2 regions of the Halomonas sp. DP5Y7-2 genome follow, and region 2 is predicted to be linked to the other one. Evidence: riboswitches for the same ligand, from Rfam matches in the RefSeq annotation. Region 2 holds a riboswitch; the other holds the start of a gene.
The links. A riboswitch is a leader RNA that binds a small molecule or an ion and turns the genes downstream of it on or off. The one in region 2 is predicted to bind thiamine pyrophosphate.
Positions count from the first base shown of each region.

Region 1: linked by a shared signal. The riboswitch ahead of thiC (phosphomethylpyrimidine synthase ThiC) and the one ahead of KUW18_RS00020 (sodium:solute symporter family protein) in region 2 are both predicted to bind thiamine pyrophosphate.

Region 1 is NZ_JAHVHY010000001.1:121,469-127,730, reverse strand. Features, by position in the region: gene KUW18_RS00560 (acetate/propionate family kinase) at 1-738, opposite strand, end outside; gene thiC (phosphomethylpyrimidine synthase ThiC) at 1,044-2,996, opposite strand; TPP riboswitch at 3,091-3,225, opposite strand; gene tenA (thiaminase II) at 3,307-3,975, opposite strand; TPP riboswitch at 4,053-4,204, opposite strand; gene mdoH (glucans biosynthesis glucosyltransferase MdoH) at 4,375-6,262, opposite strand, start outside.
Region 2 is NZ_JAHVHY010000001.1:895-7,156, forward strand. Features, by position in the region: gene KUW18_RS00010 (diguanylate cyclase) at 1-1,402, opposite strand, end outside; gene KUW18_RS00015 (hypothetical protein) at 1,557-2,405, shown strand; TPP riboswitch at 2,478-2,641, shown strand; gene KUW18_RS00020 (sodium:solute symporter family protein) at 2,720-4,165, shown strand; gene KUW18_RS00025 (LLM class flavin-dependent oxidoreductase) at 4,429-5,718, opposite strand; gene KUW18_RS00030 (3-oxoacyl-ACP reductase) at 5,718-6,262, opposite strand, start outside.

The DNA.
Region 1 (6,262 bases), 120 kb from region 2:
GCGGGCCAGATGGAGGTGCAGGCCCGGGTCGACGTCGCCGCTGCGTGTGCCCATCACCAGCCCCTCCAGGGGCGTCATGCCCATGCTGGTGTCCTGGCTTTCGCCTTCCCAGACTGCGGTTGCGGAGCAGCCATTGCCGAGATGGGCGATCAGCCAACCTCCGTGTCCCCGCTCGCTGACCTCGGCCAGGCGCTCGCTGACGTAGGCGTGACTGGAGCCGTGGAAGCCGTAGCGCCGGATGCCATGGCGCTGATACAGGTCTTCGGGAATCGCATAGCGGTAGGCGTGGGCCGGCAGGGTCTGGTGGAAGGCGGTATCGAATACCGCCACCTGGGGCAGGTGCTCGAACAGACGTCGGGTGGCGGTGATGCCATCCAGGTTGGCCGGGTTATGCAAGGGTGCCAGGCTGACGGTCTGGCGAATGGTGCGGACTACCGTGTCGTCCAGCAGCGTGGCGCAGGTGAAGCGCTCGCCGCCGTGGACCACCCGGTGCCCGATGCCGACGGGACGTTGATCACCCAGGTGGTCGAGGATGGTCTTGAGCGCCAGGGCGTGGGTGGCTCGAGGTAGCGAAATGTCACGCCGGTTGCCGTGCTCGTCTTCCAGCTTCAGGCAGGCATCGTGGCTGCCCAGGCGCTCAGCAATGCCTGATATCCGAGGTGCGCCAGGGGTCTGATCGACCAGCGCAAACTTGATCGAGGAGGAGCCGCAGTTGATCACCAGTATCGGGGCTTTCATGCCATCTCCAGAGAAAGACGCCTTGTTAAGGCGTGTAAACGGGGGGGATGGCGGCGAATCTAGCACCGCGGCCGCTGCCTCATAATTGTCCTGGGGAGGTAGGGAGGGCCAGTTGCTGGTGGAACAGCACAGCTTGTGACGACCATCAAGTGACAGGGCAAAGAGGTTAGACTTTGGTAGCAATTTGTGCGGTGCAGCGTGAAGGCTGCCGGCGGCCCTGAATCTCCGCCGCAGCATTCGCTTTGCGGCAGCCACCTCCCCGCCCGCGGGGCCGCGGGCGGGGAGGTGGCCGTGATGGGCTTGCGTCAGACTTCCTTGTACAGGGCACCGCCTTGCTGGCGGAAGGCTTGTGCCTGCGCCTCCATGCCCGCCATGACCGCCTCGCTGTCGCCGCCCAGGCCGTTGTCGCGGGCATAATCGCGGACTTCCTGGCTGATCTTCATGGAGCAGAACTTGGGTCCGCACATGGAGCAGAAGTGGGCCACCTTGGCCGCGTCCTTGGGCAGCGTCTCGTCGTGGTAGGCGCGGGCCGTGTCCGGGTCCAGGCCCAGGTTGAACTGGTCCTCCCAGCGGAACTCGAAGCGTGCCTTGGACAGCGCATTGTCCCGGCGCTGAGCGCCGGGGTGCCCCTTGGCCAGATCCGCCGCATGGGCGGCGATCTTGTACGTGATGATCCCGGTCTTGACGTCGTCCTTGTCGGGCAGGCCCAGGTGCTCCTTGGGGGTGACGTAGCAGAGCATGGCGCAGCCGTACCAGCCGATCATCGCCGCGCCGATGCCTGAGGTGATGTGGTCATAGCCGGGAGCGATGTCGGTGACCAGCGGGCCCAGGGTATAGAAGGGCGCCTCGTCGCAGTACTCGAGCTGCTTGTCCATGTTCTCCTTGATCAGGTGCATGGGCACGTGGCCGGGCCCTTCTATCATCACCTGCACGTCGTGCTTCCAGGCAATGTGGGTCAGCTCGCCCAGGGTCTTGAGTTCGGCCATCTGAGCTTCGTCATTGGCATCTGCCACGGATCCCGGGCGCAGCCCATCGCCCAGCGAGAAGGCCACGTCATACTGCTTGCAGATCTCGCAGATCTCCTCGAAGTGGGTGTAGAGGAAGCTTTCCTGGTGGTGATAGAGGCACCACTTGGCCATGATCGAGCCTCCCCGCGAGACGATGCCGGTGACTCGGCCTGCGGTCAGCGGCACATAGCGAAGAAGCACACCGGCGTGGATGGTGAAATAGTCCACCCCCTGTTCCGCCTGCTCGATCAAGGTGTCGCGAAAGACCTCCCAGGTCAGGTCCTCGGCCACGCCCTTGACCTTTTCCAGCGCCTGATAGAGTGGCACGGTACCGATCGGCACCGGTGAGTTGCGGATGATCCACTCACGGGTTTCATGGATGTTCTGTCCAGTGGACAGGTCCATGATCGTATCCGCCCCCCAGCGAATCCCCCAGGTCATCTTGTCCACTTCCTCTTCGATGGAGGACGTCACCGCAGAGTTGCCTAGATTGCCGTTGATTTTCACCAGAAAGTTACGCCCGATGATCATCGGCTCGGCTTCGGGATGATTGATGTTGGCCGGGATGATGGCACGCCCGGCGGCCACTTCCTGGCGCACGAACTCGGGGGTGATCTCATCCGGCAAACGGGCTCCGAACGACTGGCCGGGGTGCTGGTGGCCAAGTATCGCTTCGACCTCGTCACTGCCACGATAAGGGTCCTGAAGGGCCTGTCGACGTTGATTCTCGCGAAGTGCAATGAACTCCATTTCCGGTGTGATGATGCCGCGCCGCGCGTAATGCAATTGGGTGACGTTGCCCGGGCGGCCATCGGCGGTCCTGGTGGCGCGACGTGGTGTGCGCGTCAGCTCGAAGCGCAGCGGTGCCAGCAGTGGGTCATTGGCACGCCGGCGGCCGTACTCGGAGGTGGGACCGTCGAGCCACTCGGTGTCGTTGCGCTCCTCAATCCAGGGCCTGCGCAACTCGGCCAGTCCCTTGCGCAGATCGACCTGTACCGCCGGGTCGGTATAGGGGCCTGAGGTGTCGTACACCAGTAGCGGTGGATTGGCTTCGTCGGCGCCTGAAGTGCGCGTCGGCGACAGGGTGATTTCGCGAAATGGCACCCGCAGGTCGGGGCGGGAGCCCTCTACATAGACCTTGCGAGAGCCTGGCAGGGGAGTGACGGCGGCCTGGTCGACCCTGGCCGTCTCGGCCAGGAAGTGAGCGTCATGGCGGGATCTCGGATGAGACGAGGGATGGTCGAGTGACATAGGTGGTTTCCTCTCACGGCGGTGCAGGGCAAGTGGCGTCGCCCTGATGGTGGTAATGGCACGTCGCGAGGGAGAAGGGGGGGCGTCGAGGCCGTGGCCGTGAGCGCTTGATCCCTACGCTGGTCCTCGCCTCGATGCCGTAACATCGGGGGTATCCCCAGATCAGGTTCAACGGGTCTCATGCGCTGCATGATCTCAGCCGCTGGCTGCGGCACCCCGTCAAGCGTTGCTGTTGTCAGCTTGTCTGTGTTGTCGAGCGCGATCACCCAGGTCGATCGCCCAGTTCGATCGCCTAAAGGCGTCGTCAAGGTCAGTCGCTCAGCTCCAGTCCCATCTGCCAGAAGTCGGTCTCGAGACGGGTCGCGTCGCTAAAGATGCGCGCCAGCCGGTCGAAACGAGCGCTCGATACCTGGCTGAGCTGGTCGTCGAGCCAGTGCCTTTCGCGCACGGCCGAGGCCTGAAAGTCAGGGCTTGAGTACATGGTGATCCAAGCATCGTAGGGATTGTCGCCACCACGCAGCGTCTCGGGATGATCCGCCAGCCAGCGGCCGATGTCGGCGTAGCCGACCATGCAGGGCGCCAGGGCGACGTGCAGGTCCAGCAGATCACCACGACTGCCGGTGTCGAGGACGTAGCGGGTATAGGCCAGGGTGGCACGTGCCTCCGGTAGACGGCTGAGCTCGCTGTCGTCAATGCCCCATTCTCGGCAGTAGGCAAGATGCAGGCCCAGTTCGACCTCGAGGATCGTCTGCATCCCCTTGAAGGCCCCCTGCAAGCTCTCCAGGTCCTGGCTCTTGTAGGCAGCAAGGGCGTAGGCGCGTGAAAACTGCAGGAGAAACAGGTAGTCCTGCTTCAGATAGTGGCGAAAGCTGGCGTCATTCAGGTCGCCGCGCCCAAGTGCACGAACGAAGTCGTGCTCGGTATAGCGCCGCCAGTCGTCGCGGCAGGCAGCGATCAGATCGTTGAAGCAGTAGCCCATGATAGCTCCGGCATAGTGGATCCGGTGGGCGGGGCAGAGAAGGACGGCGGGGAGGAAGGGCAGGCCCCCGCAGGGAAGGCGTGCCACCGCCTGATTCCCTACGCCGGTTCAAGGTGTGAGTCCACACCGCACCCGGATCAGGTTCCACGGGATCGGTGCTGTCGGGCTGCTACACCACGCTGGCCCTGCACCATCTCAGCCGGATTGACCGGCACCCCGTCAAGCGAGTCGACCGCAGTCTAGCACGCCCTTGCGGCTTTGCCAGACACCACTTTCGGATAGCATCGGAAGGGGGCGTCAAGGGAGGTTGTCGAGAGAGACTATCTAATGATGACGCCGCGGCCATGAGGGGCATGGCCGCGGCGTCCTGCAACGACGCTGATGATGGCTGATGATGGATCAGCGACGATCTGGCGTGGGGGTGTCGATCGGGTGGCCAGGGTCGCTGTGCACCTCAGCCGATTGATGGGGGCGCCGGAAGGACTGCACAGGCATGTCTCGGGGACGCTCGCTGGGGGGAGCGGTTGGCGCGCCCGACGAGGGTAGCTGACTCTCGATGTGTAGATCGGCGACGACCCTGGGGGGGCGTGTCTCACTGGGTACCAGCAGAAGCCCGGCGCGGGCCAGGCGGCGGCCGATGGTCAGGCTGGAGCTCCAGCGCACCAGCGGAGCCGCCAGCACCAGGCCGAGCCAGACGGGCGTCAGCCAGAGAAAGAAGCTCGGAGTGTAGGCCCAGGTGACAAGAGCCCACACCGCACCAATCAGCGACCACAGCCAGGTATGGCGGAAGGCTTCCCGCCAGGGCAGTGCCCGCCCCTCTCGGGATAGCGGGTCCCAGGCAACGGTACGACCGGTCAGCACCTGGATCACGAAACGGCTGTGGAAGACCATCATCAGCGGTGCGATCAGCATGGCGAACAGGGTCTCCACCAGCATGCTCAAGACCAGTTTTGGGCGTCCCCCGTAGCCCTCTGGATCCCGCATGAGACCAAGTATCAGTCCCAGCACCTTGGGCATCAGCAGCATGCCCAAGGTGCCGATCAACAAGGGAATGATCAGGTTGGGCGGAGCGATGGGCCAGTCAGGGAACAACTGCGAGCTGGCGGTGAAGAAGTTCGTGGGAACGAGCGCCCTGATCAGCGCATCGATGGTACTGATGACCAGGATCGCCAGCCACACCAGCGACGACAGGTAGGCCAGCGCGCCGAAGAAGAAGTGCAGACGGCTCAGCACATGCAGGCCATGGCCATTCAGCAGGCGCAGATGCTGCAGGTTGCCCTGTACCCAACGTCGATCACGCTTGGCATAGTCGAGAATGTGGCTGGGCATTTCCTCATAGCTGCCGCCCAGGTCGGTGCGCATGCGCACCTGCCAGCCGGCCCGGCGCAACAGCGCTGCCTCGACAAAGTCATGACTGAGGATATCGCCACCCAGGGGCGGCTTGCCGGGGAGCTCGGGAAGGCCACAGGCGTCGGTGAACGCGTCCACCCGAATGATGGCATTGTGGCCAAAATAGTTGGCTGCGGTGGCGTGCCAGAAGCTCAGCCCTGCCGCCAGCATGGGCGAGTAGAGCGCGGCAGCGAATTGATTGCAGCGCCCGAACAGACTTTGCTGGCGCACGGGAATGGGCACCGTCTGCAGTAGCCCCAGCCGAGGATTGGCCATCATCTCGTCGATGAGCTCGACCACCGTGGTCCCGCTCATCAGGCTGTCGGCGTCGACCACCAGCATATAGTCGTAGTGGCTGCCCCAGCGGGTGCAGAAGTCGCTCAAGTTGCCTGCCTTGCGCCCTGCGTTGCTGTCCCGGTGGCGATAGTGCAGCCGGCAGTGGCCCTCGAGTCGCTGCTGCAGCGCTGCCATGGCGGCCTTTTCTTCCGCCACGACGGCGTCGTCGGTGCTATCGCTGAGCACGAAGGCCTCGACGTCGATGCCCTCCGGCAGCTCGCCAAGGTCCATGCAGGTCGTCTCGAGCCCAGCCGCTACCCGGGCCACGTCCTCGTTGTGGATCGGCATGACCAAGGCGGTGCGAGAGCGAGAGCCGGCGGGCCTCATCGCCCCGGCGCCACGCCGCTTGAGGCTCAAGGGGTCACGCCCAGTGAGGTGAAGCACAAACCCGATCACGGCGCTCCAGAAGGCCATGGTGATCCAACCGAAGGTAATCGCAAACAGTCCCAGGATGGCCATTTCCAGGGGAGTGATGCCCTCGACATACAGGATCTTGAACATGGTCCAGACACCCAGCGCGGTGGTGGCGGCAATGGCCATGCCGACCAGCGTTCTGCGCCAT
Region 2 (6,262 bases):
GGTCACCATCACGCAGACACTGCTCAACGGCCTGACCGAGCCACACCAAGACCTGGTCTCCTACCACATGCCCATAGTGGTCATTCACTTGCTTGAAGAAGTCGATGTCCAGCACAGCCAGGGCAAAGCCCGTCCCCCGTGAAGTGCTCTCCTCTATAAGTTCGTCGACATAGCGATCGAGCTGCGCCCGATTGGGCAATCCCGTGAGCGGGTCACGCAATGCCTGATCTTCCAGCTCGTCGCGCTCCCTCTTGATTCGCGCTACGTCCAGTTCGTTGGTAATCACTCGCTCTACTGCACCGGTCAGCAGACGCACCAGCTCAATATCAACCTCTGAAAAGGGCTGGCGACGAGGTCTAGCGCTGGAAAAATTAAGCGTTCCCCAGACGGAGCCCTCTATCCAAATGGGCGCACCAATATAGGTTTCCAACTGAAACGCCTGGTAACAGGGGTGCCCGCTAACACGCTCATCACACCTGGCATGATGGGTAGCAAAGACGTCACACGCATCAAGGGTAAGACGGCAATACGTATCTCCCAGAGGAAAGGTATCCCCAGGACCTACCGGCGCCCCATCACTGGCCGCCCAGCGCACGCTGTACTGCTCACCCACCACCTCGCTGACCAACGCGATGTCCAGGCCCAGGTAAACAAGCGCATCTCGCAGCAGCATATCGACGATCTCGGACGTCTCGATATCCGTGCGGTTAACGCCGGTGTGCACATCCCGTAGCAGCTGGATCATCGATCGGTATTCAGAGACGTCCTGAATGATGGCGTAGAAGCCCGCGACACCGTCATCCACGATATCCGGCAAGTAGTTCACCTTGAAAAATGCTCTCCTGCCGTCCTGCAATACCAGTGCATCCTCGTAGCTGACCTCTACCCCCGCCAGGGCACGCGCGAAGCGCGGCTGAATCTTCGCATAGGAGGAGGCGTCGAGAACCGATGCCACCGGCTGACCTGCCAATTCAGACGACGTAAGGCCAATGAAGTCCTGATATGCCTGATTGTTGAAGCGAAAGCACAGGTCTCGATCCACGTAGGCCACCATGACAGGAAGATGATCCGCTAGCCGAGCCACCACACCATGATCAGGTCGTTGCTGCATCGGCAGACGCAGCACCATGCTGCCATCAGGCAGCATCACGTAAGCCGAGCTACGGCTTTGCCCCCTTCCCTGCTCGTCCCACTGCCTGCCCGCACCCGCCATGGCTTCTGCAAGCCTGGCGGAGTGCCCCTGCAGCTCCGACAACGAACGTCCGACAACCTCATCGCGAGATCCTCCCAACACCGACGCACAATCGCCGGCCACGTCTAGCACCACCGCCGCTGGCGACACCCTGACGAGTACCGTCCCGGCAAGCGTCAATGCTTCTCGCACCCAGGCATACTGGTCCATGCTGGCTCTCCTGGTCGTTCCCCTGACGTGATAGGACGCACAAGCATCCTTCTGGCCTGCTCATGAATTTGGCTGTTTGTATGGTTGAATGCATCAGAATTTTCCACGCTGCGTGGACAGTACGTTCGCTCACGGTGCTCAAGAGGCGAATGCCATGTATTACCAAAACTTGATGGCGATCGAGCGAGCTCTCTCGCTCACGTACCAAGGACGTGCCGCCTGGCTGGAGACTCAACTGGGCAGCGCTTACGGTCTTGTGGATTACCGTATGCAGACCACTCAAGCGGAGCCGGTTGACGAGGACGGCAACGCCTACCGACTACCGCATCCGTTTAAGGACCTGCGCCAGCACGCCGACGTCCATCACTCCCCCCTGACGACAGTCCATGTCAGCCAGGGTCGCGACCACGTCGCGGAACTACTGCTGCCGGACAGCCCGACACAGACCCATCTGGAAGTCCTGCACGCGACGCTGCTCGGACAACCTGCGCTGGTTCGCCTTATCAACTTGAATGGCTCCCCCGCCCGACTGAGGCGCGTCGAGCAACATGAGCCACTGGTACAGCAATGCGATCAGCTGCTTGCGCTGCTGATCCAACCTGCGCTGCGCCTGGTAATGGCTGGGCCGATCAGGGACGTGCATCGCATTGGCCTGCATGCCCATCAGAGGGGATTTGAAGTCATCTGGTGCAGAGGCCAGCCAGGCACTGCGCTTGCCGAAGACACTGTCTCACCAGACACTCCCACGTCAGACCTGTCCTTTCCCATGTCAGACCTGTCCTTTCCCATGGAAGTCCAGCACGCTGAAGCCGCCCACTTTCTTGCCGGCGGCGGAGGGCATCGGCGCACCCTCGTGCTGAACGCTACCTCTGATACGTCGCTGGCAGAGGTGGCGAAGAGCTCGGGTTGCTTCGACTGCAACAACAACCCCCACCCCAGGCTCTCGGAGACGACCCACTGGCTGGATCGGGCCTGCCAAGCAATGTCACTCGAGGGGCGTTAGCGGCGCGATGCTTCCGCAACGAGCGCCCTACCTTTCTGCAATTGACAGCCCCACTAGCCGGCCCTAGTCTGGACCTCTTCCTAGGGGAGCCCTACTGGCCATACAGGTCGTGACAGCGCCGCGACAGCGCTGTATCGCACCAAGGCCATAGTACGGGGCTGAGATTCCGCATTGCGCGGTAACCCTTTGAACCTGATCCGGGTCATGCCGGCGAAGGGAAGGATGGTTGCCGCACTCCCTCTTTCTTCCTGCCCGCCGTCCGTCCCGATGTCCACTGGTCCCTGCGGACAACGATAAGAAAGAGGTTTCTCTCGATGATGCTCGACCCTCTCTGGACGGCGCTGTGGCTGCTGCTGTGCGCTGCCATCTTTGCCATTCCAGGCCTGCTCTACGCCCGACGCCGTCGGGGCGGCCTTGATGACTACATCTCCGCACGAAACAGCCAGAACACTCGTGCCACGGTGCTGACGTTGATTGCCACCACACTGGGCACCTGGATCCTGTTTGGACCGGCCCAGGCTGCCACCTGGGGCGGTATCGCGGCGGTCATTGGCTACGCGCTCGGCTCCATGGTGCCTCGCCTGGTGATGATTCCTCTTGGTCGACGCATGCGGGAGCTGATTCCCGAAGGCCACGGCCTGACCGAGTTCGTGATCCACCGCTACGGCCGCACGATGTATGCCTTCACCCTGGCGATTATGCTGTTCTACCTGTTTATCTCTCTGGCTGCAGGGCTGACCGCCATTGCCCACATGGTGACCCTGCTGGCCCCCATCCCCCTCTGGCTAACCGCCAGCGTGGTGATGATCGCCACCCTGCTCTACACCTTTTACGGCGGTCTGCGTACCACCATCTTCACTGACAAGGTGCAGATGCTGGTGATCCTGCCACTGCTGGCTCTCTTGCTCATGTTTGGCTGGCAGGCGGCGGGTGGCGTTGCTCCGACGCTCGAGGGGCTGCGCGAGCGCGCTCCGCAACTGCTGGATATCACCGATGCTGGCGGCCTGCGCGCAGGCCTGACCTTCTTTCTCGCGGTGATGCTGACGGGTCTGTTCTACCAAGGAACCTGGCAGAGGATCTATGCGGCCCGGGATACTCGCGTGCTCAGGCGTGGCTTCTGGATCGCGGGACTCTTCAACTTCCCGGTCATCGTGCTCATGGGTCTGTTCGGTCTGGCGTTCATCGGCCTAGGACTTGAGGGAGACGGCTCCGTCGCTCTGTTCAGCGTATTGTTGTCCGACGTGCCTCTGTGGTTTGCCTTGGCCCTGATTCCTCTTGGCCTTGCGCTGGTAATGAGTAGCGCCGACACAACGATCAATGCCACCTCCAGCATTATCGCCGTCGACATGCACAGGCTGCTGCCCCAGGCCAGTGAGGCGGCCTTGATGAGAATGGCGCGCTGGCTCATCGTCGTCGCTGCAGTACCAGTGACGTGGGTCGCTGCGCAGGGCTACAGCGTCCTCTACCTGTTCCTGCTGGCAGACCTGCTGTGCTCTGCCGCAGCCTTTCCGGTGTTTTTCGGCCTGTTCAACCGCCGCTATCACGGTCGCAATGCAGTGATCAGTACCGCAGCAGGTCTGCTGGCCGGACTGTGGATGTTCCCCTCGCCTAACGGTGGCACCGCGACATTACTGGAATCCTTCCTGCTGGCTGCCTTTGTTCCGGTGCTCGTATCTCTCGTCCTGATGAAGCTGATGCCATCCCGGGAGAGCTACGACTTTGACCGAATGAGCGGCCTGGTGAGACGCTTCCAGAACTAAGGAAACGCTGAATAAATGTTTCGAGCGATGACAGGTCGGTAGCTGCCGGAGCGGAAAGACCGGAGTTTACATGCGGTTAAATGAGGATCTTGAGCACCGCCAGCAGCCGAGATATCGAGCGCAGTAATTTATGCAGTGTTTCCCTAAGGCAATCAAACCGACGCCACTTAACCGAAACCATAACGGCGGGGCTAGCTCCCCCGCTGTTATGGCGGCTGTGGCTATAGAGGCTGTCGTATCAGCAGCGTGAGCAAGACGCCCGCTCAGCAGCTGGGGCGTGACAATCCAAGATGATCGCGCAGCGTCTTGCCCACGTATTCCCGGCGGAAGAGCCCACGTCGCTGCAATTCCGGCACGACCTGCTCGATAAAGTCCTCGATGCCGTGAGGCAGTGAGGGTGGCATCAGGTTAAAGCCGTCGGCCCCACCCTGCTCAACCCAGCGCTGCATCTCATCGGCAATCCCCTCCGGCGTGCCCACCATCGTGCAGTGCCCACCTCCGGCGGCAAGCCGTCCCATTAGCTGTCTCAGGGTTGGCCGTTCACTCTCGATAATGCGCAGGATGGTGGCATAGCGTCCTTTCGGACCCGTGAAAGCCTCCAGCGGCGGCAGCGCGGGCACGGGCGCATCCAGCTCCCAGTGACTGACGTCCTGGCCGATAAACTGGCTCAACTGTCGCCGCGAGGCCTCTACCGGCAGCAGCTCGTCGAGTTCACGCTGCTTGCGTCGGGCCTCTTCCTCGGTAGACCCGACGTAGGTCACAAGCCCCGGCATGATCGCCACCCTTGGACGGCCTGCGGCTTTCACCCTCGCCTTGAGGTCAGCGCAGTAAGCCTGGGCCGATGGCAGGTCGTAGGCCACCGCGTAAATGGCTTCGGCATAGCGTGCCGCCAGGTCACGCCCCTGTGCTGATGCCCCGGCCTGAAATAGCACGGGATGGCCCTGTGGCGAGCGCGGCACCGTCAAGGGGCCATCGACCAGAAAATGCTCGCCGCGGTGATGAATCGGTTGCACTTGAGCAGCATCCGCATAATCGCCGTGGCGATCTCGCAGCAGCGCGCCATCGCTCCAGGAGTCCCACAGCGCCAGCACGGTATTGGCAAACTCTTCCGCTCTAGCGTAGCGCTGCGCGTGGCCCGGCATGCCTTCCAGACCATGATTGCGCGCCTCGCTATCGAACATTGACGTCACCAGATTCCACCCAAGCCGACCGCCCGAGATATGGTCCAGCGACGCCAGCATGCGAGCCGCATGAAAGGGAGTATGGAAGGTGCTGGAGACGGTCGAGATCAGGCCAATATGCTGTGTGGCACGCGCCATCGCGGCAAGCATTGTCAGCGGCTCCAAGGTCCACAGCGGGCCATCTGCAACATTGCCCGCGGCATGGCCATCGGCAAAGAAAACGGCATCCAAGCGACCTCGTTCGGCAAGCCTGGCCAGCTCCTCGTAGTAGGCGATATCCGCCAATCGCTCGACGCTGGAATCAGGATGTCGCCAGGCCGCCTTGTGATGACCGCAGCCCAGGATGAAGAGATTCAAGTGCATGGAGGTCATCAGCCTTTCACCAGTCCGCCATCGACAATCAAATTCTGCCCGGTAATTGCCCTGGCCCACGGGGAAGCCAACAGTAGTACCGCGTCTGCAAACTCTTGCGGGGTGGTCACCCGCCGCAGCGGTGTGCTGGCGGCGATCAGGTCAAACACCGCATCGGGTGTGGCGCTGGAAGCGTCCGTGGTGCGCAGCAAACCGCCGGAGACCATGTTGACGCTGATATTGTCAGGGCCGAGATCGTGGGCCAGCGTGCGCGTCAGCGACAGCAGCGCCGCCTTCGCCGCGGTGTAGTCGTGGTAGGGCACCACCGGGTTCTGGAACAGGTTGGTACCGATATTGATGACACGCCCGACACCCGCCTCGCGCATGCCGGGAAGCGCTGCCTGCACTGTATTGAGCGCACCACGCACCACCCCCTGAAGCTGATGGTCCAGATGCTCCCAGCTCAACGAGTCAGGTCCAGGCCGTGCGTCCCCATTGAATGCAAAGTCCGGCAGCGCATTGTTGATCACGGTAGTCACAGGTCCACCGAAGCGCTCACTGGCCC